DNA from 2 places in the Paenibacillus sp. VCA1 genome. Region 1 is predicted to be linked to the other one. Evidence: predicted binding sites of a transcription regulator. Region 1 holds the regulator's gene; the other holds the start of a gene.

Region 1 (7,751 bases):
TTCAATTTTGTACACAAACTTATCCCATCCGTGCACATGCATCCTCCATTTTGCTCGAAATTTCGTCCACAAATTCACAAATTCATCCCCAACATTCACAGGTGTAGCTTCGGTTTTGACCATTAAAGACCGTTTTTGCATTTTGCATCCCAAATCTTGTGGGTAATTCATTGACTTTGCCATGCCCGTTTGACATACTCGATGTGTAATCCACAGCTATTTGCTAATGATTTGTTCATTAAAAGCTTTTCGAATACATAGGCGAGGTGAAATGGGATGGAAATCAGAACATTGAAACCCGAGGAATTCGATGCCTCGATGGAACTGGGCGAATATGCCTTCCAATACCGGGTGACCGCGGAGGAAAAGGAAAAAGCCAGAAAACGGTTTAAGCCCGAGAATACGTGGGGCATTTTTGACGAGGATGGACGTTTAAGCGCCAAGCTGGGCTTGCTGAACGTGGACATTTTCGTCAATGGCAGAAAGATGCCGATGTCCGGGGTTGCGGGGGTAGCTACATGGCCGGAAAACCGCAGGCAAGGGCTGGTTAAACAGCTGCTTACGCACTCTCTTAAGGTCATGAACGAATCGGGCAAGCTGCTGTCCATGCTGCATCCGTTTTCATTTGCGTTTTACCGTAAATACGGCTGGGAAATGTTCAACGATTATAAAAAGTACGTCATTCCGACCGAGAAGCTCCCCGCCAAGCAGGTGACCGAAGGAACCGTTCGCCGCGACGTCAAGGATATTCCCGTTTTGAACCGGATTTATGAAGCGTACGCGAGCCGGTATAACGGTATGATGGTTCGGAGCGAGGACCGGTGGAAGCATGCGATTTTGGGTGACGAGGACCATACCGCCGTCTTTTACGATGCATCGGGAGAACCGCAAGGTTTCCTATTGTATAAAGTCGAAAAGCAGGAAATGGAAGTGCATGAGTTTGTCTGGCTGACGGAAGAATCCAGAAGGGCCTTATGGACGTTTATCTGCAATCATGATTCGATGATCAAACAAGCCGTGCTTGCTCAAATGCCGATGGACGACGGATTGACGTATATGCTGGCGGATCCCCGGATTACGCAGGAAATCCATCCTTTCGGGATGGCCCGAATCGTGAATGTTGCCGGCTTTATCGAGGCGTATGCATTCCAGGGCACCGGGGAGGAGCAGACATGGACGGTTCGGCTCCGGGATCCTTACGCCCCATGGAACGAAGGGAATTGGCGTATTACCGTCTCTCCTGAGGGTAATGCTGCCGTATCGAAAGAAGACGAAGGGGAACCGGCCCAGCTGAGCTGCGACATTCAAACGCTGACAACGCTGATGTTTGGCTACAAGCGTCCCGGCGAATTGGTGAACATGGGCAGATTAGCCGGTGATCCGGAGGCTGCTGCGCTGTTGGAACGGGTCATCCCTGCCGGCCGGACATTTTTGCTGGACTTTTTCTAAAAAATAGTTACTGATCAAGACTTTCCCGCAGCACCGCGGGGGAGTTTTTTTATACAATCTGCTCGATTTGAAACGCCCAACGCTGAATTTCTTCAGCACCCAAGGGATGGAATGGAGCAAAAAGGTCAAAAATGATATCAGATGATTAAACGATGTTCGAAAAGTCAAAGGCGAAAAATACCGTTTGCGGCGTAATTTAAGGCTTGCCCCTTGGCAAAACGCGAGAATGTGTTATAATATAGTCAAAGAAAGTCAAAGTCAATTGCTGATCAAATTTGCATATCCTGTTGGAATCGCACAGTTTATGTATGATCTGAATTGTCTGAAGTTACACTAACCATGCCGCGCTGCATCATATGCAGCCATGGTTGGCCGTTCATTTTATGCGGTTCGCACACCGATCCTTTGGTTAATTTGGTTGTATATCCCGAAGGGGATCGGACGCGCATCTGTAACCGGCTTTCTAATAGCAGTACGGGGATTTTGCCCGTAAACCGGTTTTGGTTTGGCAAAATCCTGAACTAAAGTGGAGGATGAACGATGCGTAATATCTCTGATGTTATTGAACAATATCTGAAGAGTATTTTGCATGAGAGTCCCGACGGGTTGATCGAAATACAGCGCAACGATTTGGCGGACCATTTTTCCTGCGTACCTTCCCAAATCAACTATGTCATAAGCACACGGTTTACGCTGGAAAAAGGTTATCTCGTGGAAAGCAAGCGCGGAGGCGGCGGTTACATCCGGATCAGGCGTATCAGTCTGCCGCAATATTCGGCGCTTCATACTCATCTGCATCAGACGATTGGCGATACCATAGACCAGACGGTCGCGGAAGGGCTCATTTACCAGCTGGAGGAGGCCCGGTTACTGACCAAACGGGAAGCAAACATGATGCGGGCAGCCGTTTCCAGAGAGGCTTTGATGATCAAACTTCCGTACAGGGATGAATTGCGTGCAAGAATCATGAAGGCGATGCTGATTTCTTTGTTAGGCAAATGAGTCTACGGAGAAAAGGAGGTACAGCGATATGTTATGCCAAGAATGCGGCAAAAGACCCGCAACGCTCCATTTCACCAAAATCGTAAACGGCGAAAAAAATGAATTCCACATTTGCGAAACTTGCGCAAGGGAAAAAGGAGAGATGCTCCCCGGTACGTCGGGTGGGTTCTCGATACACAGCTTGCTATCAGGGCTGCTCGATTTTGATTCCGCGGGCAAAGGGATGACCAGCAGCGTCAAAACGCCCCAATCCCTGCGGTGCGAAGAATGCGGAATGACGTATTCCCAGTTCAGCAAAATCGGCCGGTTCGGCTGCAGCTCCTGTTATAAATATTTTGGCGACCGTCTCGATCCTTTGTTCAAAAGGGTGCACGGGAACACCGTCCATGTCGGCAAGGTACCGAAAAGAAGCGGCAGCCGGATTCAATTGAAACGTCAAATCGACGATCTGAAACTCGAGCTTCAGCGGCGGATTCAGCAGGAGGAATTTGAGGAAGCCGCCCAGCTTCGGGATCGAATCAGAACGCTTGAAAAAGAAATGGCAGGACAGTAATGTACGCTTAAGGAGGAATGCGTGATGCCCAATCTCAGGTTTACCGAGAAAGCGCTGAGCGAATGGATGCGGGGGACGGCAAGCGACTCCGATATCGTGATCAGCAGCCGGGTACGGATCGCACGGAACCTGCAGCACATGCCCTTTCCCCTCTTGGCAACGCGCCAGCAGTCGGAGGAAGTGCTGAATCGGCTGGCCAAAGTGGCGGATACACAGGCGATCAAGTCCTTGGGGACGTTTTATACCGTTAAGCTGGATGAGATCGAGCCGATCGACAAAAGGGTGCTGGTCGAAAAACACCTGATCAGCCCAAGCCTCGCGAACGAGTCCCAGAACGGGGCCGTCATGATCAGCGAGGATGAGTCGGTCAGCATCATGATTAACGAAGAAGACCATCTTCGCATCCAATGTCTTTATCCGGGTTTTCAGGTCCGCGAGGCGTGGGAAAAAGCGACGGCCATCGACGACCAATTCGAGGCCGAGGTGGATTACGCTTTTGACGACAAGCGCGGCTACCTGACCAGCTGTCCGACCAACGTGGGGACGGGGCTTAGGGCATCGGTGATGATGCATCTGCCGGCGCTTGTCATGACGCAGCAGATTAACCGGATTTTGTCCGCGGTCTCCCAAGTTGGCTTAACCGTTAGAGGAATTTACGGCGAGGGCAGCGAAGCAATAGGGAACCTGTTTCAAATCTCCAACCAGATCACGCTCGGGCAAACCGAATACGAAATCATCGATAACCTGCACAGCGTCGTGCTGCAGATCATCGAACACGAGAAAAATGCGCGCACGCGTCTCATGAACGATTCCCGTCTTCGCATCACGGACCGGATCAAACGGTCTTACGGCATTTTATCGTACGCGGAGGTCATGGATTCCAAAGAGGCCGGTCAGCGGCTCTCGGACGTGCGTCTGGGGATTGACCTGGGGATCGTACAGGGGCCTTCCATTCCGGTGATGAACGAACTGAACGTTATGACGCAGCCGGGTTTTTTGCAAAAAAAATACGGCCACGACATGAACAGCGAGGAACGCGACATTTACCGGGCAAGGTTGATTCGCGAGACTCTGGCGAAAGCCTGAGCCGAAGATTTAGACTGAAAAGCAAACAAGAATTCGATATATTTCAAACTCATGGAGGTGCAGGAGAATGATGTTCGGAAGATTTACGGAACGCGCTCAAAAAGTGCTGGCACTCGCTCAGGAGGAAGCCGTTCGTTTGGGACATAACAACATCGGCACGGAGCATATTTTGCTCGGGCTGATTCGCGAGGGTGACGGCATTGCCGCGAAGGCATTGATCGGACTTGGCCTCGGACTCGAAAAAATCCAGGATGAAGTGGAAACGCTCATCGGCAGAGGGCAGGAGCAGCCGACCAATATCGCCTACACTCCGCGCGCCAAAAAAGTCATTGAGTTGTCCATGGACGAAGCACGCAAGCTGGGTCATACCTACGTGGGAACGGAGCATATCCTGCTCGGACTGATCCGCGAAGGTGAAGGCGTTGCGGCCCGCGTATTGAACAATTTGGGCATCAGCCTGAACAAAGCGCGCCAGCAAGTGCTGCAGCTGCTTGGAAGCAGCGAGGCGGTATCCAGCCATCACGGCTCCCAGGCTAACGTCAGCACGCCGACGCTGGACTCTTTGGCCCGCGACTTAACGGCCATTGCCAAGGAAGGCAACCTGGATCCGGTGATCGGCCGCAGCAACGAAATTGAACGCGTCATTCAAGTTCTCAGCCGCCGCACCAAAAACAACCCGGTGCTGATCGGCGAGCCTGGGGTAGGTAAAACCGCGATCGCGGAAGGCCTCGCCCAAAAAATCATCAACAACGAAATTCCGGAAACGCTGCGCGACAAACGCGTTATGACGCTGGATATGGGGTCGGTTGTTGCCGGCACCAAATACCGCGGCGAATTCGAGGACCGCTTGAAAAAAATTATGGATGAGATCCGCCAAGCCGGCAATATCATCCTGTTCATCGACGAGCTGCATACGCTGATCGGCGCAGGCGGCGCGGAAGGCGCCATCGACGCCTCGAACATTCTGAAGCCTTCGCTGGCCCGCGGCGAGCTGCAATGCATCGGCGCCACGACGCTGGACGAATACCGCAAATACATTGAAAAAGATGCCGCTTTGGAACGCCGGTTCCAGCCGATTATGGTGGATCAGCCTTCTCCGGAAGAAGCGATTCAAATCCTGTTCGGACTGCGCGACCGTTACGAAGCCCATCACCGCGTGAAAATTACGGACGAAGCGATCGTGGAAGCCGTGAAGCTGTCTGACCGCTACATTTCCGACCGGTTCCTGCCGGATAAAGCGATCGACCTCATCGACGAGGCGGGCTCCAAAGTAAGGCTGCACACGTACACGATCCCGCCGAATCTGAAAGAGCTGGAAAGCCGCCTCGAAGACATCCGCAAGGAAAAGGATTCGGCGGTGCAAAGCCAGGAATTCGAAAAGGCGGCTGCGCTTCGCGACACCGAGCAAAAGATCCGCGAAGAGCTTGAGACCACGAAAAACCAATGGAAAGAAAAACAAGGCCGCACCGACTCCGAGGTGACGCCGGAGGATATCGCGCAAGTGGTATCGAACTGGACCGGAATTCCGGTGCGCAAGCTGAAGGAAGAAGAGACCGAACGCCTGCTGAACATGGAGAATATTCTTCATGAGCGCGTCATCGGCCAGGAAGAAGCCGTCAAGGCTGTCAGCCGGGCTGTACGCCGCTCCCGCGCAGGGCTGAAGGATCCGAAACGTCCGATCGGATCGTTTATTTTCCTCGGTCCTACCGGGGTAGGTAAAACCGAGCTGGCCCGCGCGCTCGCGGAAGCGATGTTCGGCGACGAAAATGCGGTAATCCGCATCGACATGTCCGAATACATGGAGAAACACTCCACGTCGAGACTGGTCGGAGCGCCTCCGGGATACGTCGGATACGAAGAAGGCGGCCAGCTGACCGAAAAAGTGCGCCGCAAGCCGTATTCGGTAGTGCTGCTCGACGAGATCGAAAAGGCGCATCCTGAAGTATTCAATATTCTGCTGCAGGTGCTTGAAGACGGACGCCTGACCGACTCCAAAGGCCGCGTGGTCGATTTCCGCAACACGCTGATCATCCTGACCTCCAACGTCGGGGCGGAAGCGATCAAACGGAACTCCACGCTCGGATTTACGGCGGTCAACGATGCCGGCGCCGATTACAACAACATGAAGGACAAAGTGATGGGCGAGCTGAAGAAAAGCTTCCGTCCGGAATTCCTGAACCGGATCGACGAAATTATCGTCTTCCACTCGCTGGAAGAGAAGCATATCGCCGAAATCGTTTCGTTGATGGCCGAAGAGCTGCGCAAACGGCTGCGTGAATACGACGTGGACTTCACGCTGACCGACAAGGCCAAAGCGTTCCTGGCGAAGGAAGGATACGATCCGGCCTTCGGCGCCCGTCCGCTGCGCCGCGCGATTCAGAAGCATATCGAGGACCGCTTGTCCGAAGAGCTTCTGACGGGCAAAGTGTCCAAGGGCGATTCGCTTGTGATCGATGAAGAAAACGGCGAACTGACGGTAAGAAAAGCAGACAACGTGTCGGCAACGTCCTAAGAATAAAAGAAAATAAAAATATGGTTTAATGTAGGGGGATTGACTCGCCGCTGATCATGAGCGGCAGGTCAATCCCCTTTTTAGATGTCGAATGTACAAGTTTGGCTCATACGTTCTATTTTTCTTGCAGATCGTCGAAAGACGCTCTGAAACACATGTAAACTTTTTGCAAATACTTTACGATAAAACTTAATAAATGGTAAAATTAAAATAATGCCAATTTTCTGAGTGATCGACAAATTCAGACAAAATCCATCACCAACAAGGAGAGGTCATGGCTAAAACAAAAACGAAATTTTATTGCACGGAATGCGGCTATGAAGCTGCCAAATGGTATGGTAAATGTCCCGGTTGTCAAGCTTGGAATACCATGGTGGAAGAAACTGAAAGCGTCATTAAAACGCAGGGAATGAATTCTCCGCTGTTTCATAGTAAAGAAAAGGCGCTTTCGATCATAGATATAGAGAGCAGCAATGAAGCGCGCGTGCACACCGGTATCGGCGAATTGAACCGCGTCCTTGGCGGCGGGATCGTGCCGGGCTCGCTCATTTTGGTCGGCGGAGACCCTGGGATCGGGAAATCGACGCTGCTGCTGCAAACCTCGCATGCATTAACGACATCCGGTCTGCGTGTTCTCTATATATCCGGCGAGGAATCGGTGCGGCAAACCAAACTTCGCGCGGATCGGCTCGGGGCGTTGTCTCCGGAGCTGTACGTGCTTTGCGAGACGAACATGGATCTGATCGAGGAAGCGATCAACAGCATTCAGCCTCAGTTTCTCGTGATCGACTCCATCCAAACCGTGTACATTCCCGAGGTGACAAGCGCACCGGGCAGCGTGGCCCAGGTGCGGGAATGCACAGCCCGGTTTATGCGCGTTGCCAAAGGCATGGGCATTGCAACGGTGCTTGTCGGGCATGTTACGAAGGAAGGAGCCATCGCGGGTCCGAGACTGCTTGAACATATGGTGGACTGCGTATTGTATTTCGAGGGAGAGCGGCATCATACGTACCGTCTGCTTCGGGCGGTGAAAAACCGTTTCGGGTCGACGAACGAGATCGGCATTTTCGAAATGAACGAATCCGGGCTGACGGAAGTGGGCAACCCGTCCGAGCTGTTTTTATCCGAACGTCCGCTTGGCGTTGCCGG
Region 2 (7,751 bases), on a different contig from region 1:
CCGAAAATGTTGTAGTATCCCGCGCCGGATCCTTTGCGCTGACCCATTTGGTCGGCATAAGAAAAGGCATCCTCCATGAGTTTGAGCACGGGCATGATGCCTTTAGCCGCTCCGGCTACCCCTTTGATCGGCTCTCCGCGTCCGCGAAGCTTCGACAGGTTCACCGCCACGCCGCCGCCGATTTTGGACAGCTGCATGCAGGTTCCGAGCACGTAGTTGATCGAGTTGAGGGAATCGTCCATTTCCAGAAGGAAACAGGATACCAGCTCGCCGCGGCGGCTCTTGCCCGCGTTCAGGAAAGTCGGCGTCGCCGGCTGCAGGCGCTGGTCGATCATCGCTTCGGCGATCCGGAGCGCTTTCCCGCTGTCCCCGTCCCCAAGGTGCAGGGCGACGATGGCGACCCGGTCCGGATACTGCTCGAGATATTTCGTTTTGTCGTTCGTCTTCATCGCGTAGTCCTTGTAGAACTTCGAAATCGCCATGTAGGACTGGAACTGGAAGTCGCTGCTTGCCGTGAGGTTAAATACGGCCTCGACTTCTTCGTAGGTGTATTTTTCAAACACGTTTTCGTAGTAGTCGTTGTCGATCAGGTAATCGAGCTTTTCCCGGAGGGAACCGAACTTCATCGTGTCCTTTTCGACTTCCTCCATAAAGGCTGCGACCGCTTCTTTGTCTTTGGAAAGCTGAAAATAACCGTCAGCCCCCCGCTGCATCAATTCGTTGTTCAATTCAATATGTTTCAATGCTCCGCACCCTTTCAACAAAAGTTTCTATATCCTGCGTTGTTCCCGACAGCTCGAATTTCGTGAGGACCGGAACATCGTACATCTCGGAGATCGTGTCCGCGCTTTTGGCAAAACGGGGACCCCAGTTGCGGTTGCCGCTTGCCGATACGCCGCGCAGCATGTTGCTGTTGCGGGTCAGGAAGGACTTCACCTTCTCGGGAACCTGGCCGAACCCGGTCGTATAGGTCACGAGCACGTAAGGCTCGTTGATCTCTTCCTTCTCCGCGATCGAAACGCTCCGCATATTCAGCTTGTTTATGAAACGTCTGACGTTCCCCGTTTTGGAATCGTAGACAACCAGCATACTCTATCACTCCTACCGATTCTTTGCAAAAAAAACGACGCTGCAACCTTAATGAATGCAAGTCGTAATAGGCTATTTATGATGTTTTGGATCAATATGTAGTTGATAAATTGAATTTTACATCAATATCTTGGGTTCGTCAATGGACAAATGAGGATTTGCCTATGAGAAAGGTTGTGCTAGAGTACGTAGAATCGGCGGCGTGACGCGGCAAAAAGGGGCTCCCGAAAGATCCAAAAAAGATCTTTTAGGAGCCCCTGAAGCTGCTATATCTAGATATGGTGGTTAGACGCCTTGAACCGGAGGATGCTCGAGCACTTTATCGATAATGCCATATTCAGCTGCATCCTGCGCGCTCATGAAGTAGTCGCGGTCGGTATCCCGTTCGATGCGTTCCAGCGGCTGTCCCGTGCGTTCGGCAAGAATGCGGTTCAGCGTGTCGCGCATTTTCAGGATGCGGCGGGCGCGGATTTCGATATCCGTTGCTTGTCCTTGAGCACCGCCGAGAGGCTGGTGAATCATAATTTCGCTGTTCGGCAGCGCGTAGCGTTTGCCTTTCGCGCCGGCGTTCAGCAGGAACGCGCCCATGGAAGCGGCGAGACCCACGCAGATGGTGGACACATCCGGCTTAATGTATTGCATCGTATCAAAAATCGCCATGCCGGCCGTAATGGAGCCGCCGGGGCTGTTGATGTAGAGGTGGATGTCCTTATCGGGATCTTCCGCAGCCAGGAAGAGCAGCTGGGCAATGATCGAATTGGCTACGACGTCGTTGACATCGGATCCCAGAAAAATAATGCGGTCTTTCAACAGTCTGGAATAAATGTCGTAGGCGCGTTCGCCGCGGTTGCTTTGTTCAACGACCATAGGTATATAACTCACGTGGAAAACCTCCCTATTTAATGGATTAATTGCAACTATTCTATACTTACTGTTACCGTAATAACCCCATGATAAACAATTTCAAACAAAAAGTCAAAGAAAGTCAAACTCGAGGGTAAAAAAAATAGCCGTTGATTGGCTTTGGTCTTAAAGGTTAAACATATGGTAGATGCTTCATTAATAATATGGCGCGCCCGCGAGGAATTGAACCTCGATCTCAGGCTCCGGAGGCCTGCGTCATATCCATTGGACCACGGGCGCATATGTCAAACATGCTTCAGTCGGACTGCGGCGGGTTATCCCTCGTACATTCCGTACAGCAAGTGTTATTATACGATAAGCCGCGCAGAAATGCAAGAGGCATTTTGAAACGTCGGATAGCCGCCTGCCGCCGCCGTATAAGCCGTATAAGAGGAAAGAATAATGTGAAGGATAGACGGTGGACTACTTGCAACAAGGGGTGAAATTGAGTAGAATATAAGTGGGACTTAAATCGTTACCGTGGGACGTTTTAAGGCCAGGGGCAGGAGAGAAGGAAGTTGAAGTTGCGGGAGTGGAGAGCAAATGCGGAGAATATTAGAGATACAAAAGCAGCTTCTGCCTGATCTCATGGACGTGCTCAAGACAAGGTACACCATCCTCCATCAGATCATGCTCTCGGAGCTGATTGGCCGGCGAACGCTGGCGGCCTCGCTGCATATGACCGAGCGGGTGCTGCGCGCGGAGACGGATCTATTGAAAGCCCAAGGGCTTATCGAAATTGAAAGCTCCGGCATGAAGATCAGCGAAGCCGGGCGAAAGCTGCTGGACGAGATGGGCCCGATGGCCGAGGAACTGTTCGGACTGAATGAGCTGAGCGAGAAAATCCGCCGTACATACGGCCTGAGAAAGGTTGTCGTCGTGCCGGGGGATTGCGAAGCATCGCCGCTGACGAAGCGCGATCTCGGGCGCGAAGGGGCGAAGGCGCTGCTCGGCGTCATGAATCAGGAGGACACGGTTGCCGTCACGGGAGGTTCCACGTTGGCCGCGGTAGCGGAAGAGCTCAATCCGCATGCTTCCGCGTCGATGAAGAACAGCTGGTTCGTTCCGGCTAGGGGCGGACTTGGCGAAAGCTTGGAATTCCAGGCGAACACGATCGCTTCTACGATGGCCAAACGCGTAGGCGCCCAATACCGGCTGCTGCATGTCCCCGATCTGCTTAGCGATGACGCATATCAATCGCTGGTGCAGGACCGCAATATTCAGGAAATCGTGGACGTCATCCGGCGATGCCGCATCATTGTGCACGGCATCGGCGACGCGATGGAGATGACCCGGCGCAGGAGGCTGGATCCGGCCGCGGCGCAGGAGATTCAGCGCGAAGGCGCGGTAGCGGAGTCTTTCGGCTATTATTTTAACGAGCAAGGCGAAGTTGTTCACCGCATGATTACGCTGGGCCTCCGGCTGGAGGACATCATCCGGACGGAGATCGTGATCGGGATTGCCGGCGGGAAAGACAAGGCGACCGCCATTCATTCCGTGCTGAAGTTCGGGCATGAGGATATTCTCGTGACGGACGAAGCGGCGGCCGTCGAGATTTGCAGGCAGATCGATGAGCAATCGTAAGCTCGGCATTGTTTCGTTATCAACACAGGCGCAAGCCCGCCTGTTTTGAATAAATAATGAATGTTTCGGACGGCTGCGGCCGACCTGCAAACATTCACAAAATAAGAACTTTGGGAGGACTATTCAATGAGTGTAAAAGTAGGCATTAACGGTTTTGGACGTATCGGACGACTCGCTTTCCGCCGCATTCAAAATGTGGAAGGCATCGAAGTTGTGGCAATCAACGACTTGACTGATGCTAAAATGTTGGCTCATTTGCTTAAATATGACACGACGCAAGGCAAATTCGACGGAGACATCGAAGTTCATGACGGCTTCTTCAAAGTAAACGGCAAAGAAGTTAAAGTTCTCGCGAACCGCAACCCTGAAGAGCTTCCTTGGGGCGAGCTTGGCGTTGACATCGTTCTGGAGTGCACAGGCTTCTTCACGACGAAAGAAAAAGCTGAGCTTCACCTGAAAGGCGGAGCGAAAAAAGTCGTGATCTCCGCTCCTGCTACAGGCGACATGAAAACGATCGTTTACAACGTCAACCATGAAACGCTGGACGGATCCGAAACCGTCATCTCCGGCGCTTCCTGCACAACGAACTGCCTGGCTCCAATGGCTAAAACGCTCAACGACAAGTTCGGCATCGCATCCGGTCTGATGACTACGATCCATGCTTACACCGGCGACCAAAACACCCTGGACGCTCCGCATCCAAAAGGCGACTTCCGCCGTGCGCGCGCCGCTGCCGAGAACATCATTCCAAACTCCACTGGCGCTGCAAAAGCAATCGGTCTGGTTCTTCCGGAACTGCAAGGCAAACTGGACGGAGCCGCTCAACGCGTGCCTGTACCAACAGGTTCCCTGACCGAGCTCGTTACCGTTCTGAACAAAAAAGTAACGGCTGACGAAGTCAACGCAGCTATGAAAGAAGCGTCCGACCCAGAAACTTTCGGTTACACCGAAGACGAAATCGTATCTTCCGATATCAAAGGCATCACGTTCGGTTCGCTCTTCGACGCAACTCAAACCAAAGTGCTGACAGTAGGCGACCAACAACTGGTGAAAACCGTTGCTTGGTACGACAACGAAATGTCCTACACGGCTCAATTGGTTCGCACATTGGCATACTTCGCAAAACTGGCTAAGTAAGACCGGCCGGTCAAGCGGAATATATGGAGCGGAAACAGAACCTTTGTTTCCGCTCTTTGTAAATTGCATGCGGCAAATCCGGAAGGAAGCCGACTTTCGGATTTTCGCGTCATGCCCATAAACGAAGTAAAACGATTTGGATAGAGACGACGGAGAGTTTGGATAGATAAAAACAAGAGGATTGAAAAAATCCCGAAACGAACGAGCTTGTCCCCTGTAATTCCTGAATACAAACAAAAAATGGGTACGGAGGAACGAACCATGAACAAAAAATCTGTACGTGATGTGGAAGTAACCGGCAAACGCGTATTCGTGCGCGTGGACTTCAATGTGCCTTTGGAAGACGGAAAAATTACGGACGACACGCGGATCCGCGAAACGCTGCCAACGATCAAATATTTGATCGAGCGCGGCGCGAAGGTCATCCTGGCGAGCCATCTGGGCCGTCCGAAAGGAGAGTTCGTCGATTCCCTGCGTTTGACGCCGGCGGCAGAGCGTTTGTCTGAGCTTCTCGGCAAACCGGTCGCTAAAGCGGACGAGGCCGTGGGCGAAGCGGTTAAAGCCAAAATCGCCAAAATGAACGACGGAGACGTGCTACTGCTCGAAAATGTGCGTTTCTACCCTGGGGAAGAGAAAAACGATCCGGAACTGGCGAAGCAATTCGCCGAGCTTGCGGACCTGTACGTCAACGACGCGTTTGGCGCCGCTCACCGGGCCCATGCTTCCACAGAAGGCATCGCGCATTACCTGCCGGCCGTATCCGGCCTGCTTATGGAGAAAGAATTGAACGTTCTCGGCAAGGCTTTGTCCAACCCTGAGCGTCCTTTCACGGCCATCATCGGCGGATCGAAGGTCAAAGACAAAATCGACGTCATCAACAACCTGCTGAACATCGCGGACAACGTGCTGATCGGCGGGGGCCTGTCCTATACCTTCATGAAAGCGCAAGGGTATGAAATCGGCATGTCTTTGTGCGATAATGAGAAACTGGATGTGGCGCTCGGATTTATCCAAAAAGCGAAGGATCTCGGCAAAAACTTCCTGCTTCCGGTCGATATCGTCATCGCGGACGATTTCAGCGCAAACGCGAACGTGAATATCGTGGAAGTGGGCAACATCCCTGAAAAATGGGAAGGCGTGGACATCGGACCGAAAACGCGCGCTAAGTATGCCGAAATCATTAAAAACTCCAAGCTTGTCGTATGGAACGGACCGATGGGCGTATTCGAAATCGATCCATTCTCCAATGGTACGCGTGAAGTGGCCGAAGCTTGCGCCCAAACCGAAGGTTACACGATCATCGGCGGCGGCGATTCAGCGGCAGCGGCGGAGAAATTCCATCTGGCGGACAAAATGGACCACATCTCCACAGGCGGCGGCGCTTCGCTGGAATTCATGGAAGGCAAGGCGCTCCCAGGCGTCGTGGCTCTGAACGATAAATAATCCGGGCGGGTACAGCCGTAAGGATTTCCGAAGAAGGAGTTGAAGCAAGTGAGAACACCAATCATTGCGGGCAACTGGAAAATGTTCAAGACCGTTCCGGAAGCCAAAGCATTCATCGAAGAAGTGAAGGGCAAAGCGGAAGTGGAAGGCGTGGAAAGCGTCATCTGCGCTCCGTTCACCAACCTTCCGGCATTGGTTGAAGCCGCTAAAGGCACGTCCATCAAAATCGGCGCCCAAAACCTGCATTTTGAAGACAACGGCGCATTTACCGGCGAAATCAGCGGCGAAATGCTGAAGGAGCTTGGCGTGGATTATGTCATCATCGGCCACTCCGAACGCCGCGCTTATTTTGCGGAAACCGACGAGACCGTGAACAAAAAAATGCACGCGGCATTCCGCCACGGCTTGACGCCGATCGTTTGCGTGGGCGAGAAGCTCGAAGAGCGCGAAGCCGGCCAAACGAAGGATGTCTGCAAGGTGCAAACCGAAGCGGCATTCCAAGGACTGTCCGCCGATCAAGCGGCTCAAGCCGTGATTGCATATGAACCGATCTGGGCGATCGGAACAGGAAAATCTTCGACTGCGCAGGATGCAAACGAAGTTATCTCCTATATCCGCGACCTGGTCAAAGGTTTGTACGGAGAAGACGTTGCGAGCAAAGTCCGCATTCAATACGGCGGTAGCGTTAAACCTGAAAACGTGGCCGAGTACATGGGACAAAGCGACATTGACGGCGCGCTTGTCGGCGGCGCCAGCTTGCAGCCGGCTTCCTATATCCAGCTCGTTCAGGGGGCGAAGTAAGATGACCGCACCTAGACCTGTAGCATTGATTATTATGGACGGATTCGGTCTGCGCAGCACGAACGAAGGCAACGCGGTGGCTCAGGCCAAGAAACCGAACTACGACCGCCTGATGGCCAAATACCCACATACGACGCTGACCGCTTCCGGCGAAGCGGTAGGTCTGCCGGAAGGACAAATGGGCAACTCCGAAGTAGGCCATTTGAACATCGGCGCAGGACGCATCGTGTACCAGGATTTGACCCGCATTTCGAAATCGATCCGCGAAGGCGAATTTTTCGATAACCCGACGTTGGTCGAAGCGGTTCGCGCGGCAAAAAATAACGGCAAAAAGCTGCATTTATACGGCTTGCTGTCGGATGGGGGCGTACATAGCCACATTGAGCATATGTTCGCCATGTTGGACCTTGCCAAAAAAGAGGATATGCATGAAGTTTATATCCATGCTTTCCTGGACGGCCGCGACGTAGCTCCGGACTCCGGCAAGAAGTTCATTCAGGATCTGCAAGCAAAAATCAAAGAAGTGGGCATCGGCAAAATCGCGACCGTTCAAGGCCGCTATTATGCGATGGACCGCGACAAGCGCTGGGAACGCGTAGAGAAATCCTACCGCGCGATCGTATACGGGGACGGACCGAAATACACCGATCCGCTTGAAGCCGTAACGGAATCCTACAACAAATCGGTATTCGACGAGTTCGTCGAGCCTACGGTGATCGTGGACGAAAACGGCCAGCCGGTATCGCTCGTGGAAAGCGGCGATTCCGTCGTGTTCCTGAACTTCCGTCCGGACC

What was found. Region 1 encodes CtsR, which represses protease genes until heat stress. Its sites were predicted from a motif close to ATGGTCAATAAAGGTCAAACA; they were not measured.
Region 2: the regulator CtsR is predicted to act here: its motif matches at 2,061-2,081, upstream of clpP (ATP-dependent Clp endopeptidase proteolytic subunit ClpP).

What each region holds. Positions count from the first base shown of each region.
Region 1 covers NZ_JAVLSX010000019.1:543-8,293, forward strand. The annotation lists gene RJP21_RS28105 (GNAT family N-acetyltransferase) at 277-1,449, shown strand; gene RJP21_RS28110 (CtsR family transcriptional regulator) at 1,990-2,451, shown strand; gene mcsA (protein-arginine kinase activator protein McsA) at 2,480-3,004, shown strand; gene mcsB (protein-arginine kinase McsB) at 3,029-4,090, shown strand; gene clpC (ATP-dependent protease ATP-binding subunit ClpC) at 4,158-6,602, shown strand; gene radA (DNA repair protein RadA) at 6,877-7,751, shown strand, end outside.
Region 2 covers NZ_JAVLSX010000001.1:42,988-50,738, forward strand. The annotation lists gene nrdE (class 1b ribonucleoside-diphosphate reductase subunit alpha) at 1-743, opposite strand, end outside; gene nrdI (class Ib ribonucleoside-diphosphate reductase assembly flavoprotein NrdI) at 730-1,089, opposite strand; gene clpP (ATP-dependent Clp endopeptidase proteolytic subunit ClpP) at 1,375-1,971, opposite strand; tRNA gene RJP21_RS00255 (tRNA-Arg) at 2,158-2,232, opposite strand; gene RJP21_RS00260 (sugar-binding transcriptional regulator) at 2,536-3,576, shown strand; gene gap (type I glyceraldehyde-3-phosphate dehydrogenase) at 3,703-4,713, shown strand; gene RJP21_RS00270 (phosphoglycerate kinase) at 4,975-6,156, shown strand; gene tpiA (triose-phosphate isomerase) at 6,205-6,957, shown strand; gene gpmI (2,3-bisphosphoglycerate-independent phosphoglycerate mutase) at 6,959-7,751, shown strand, end outside.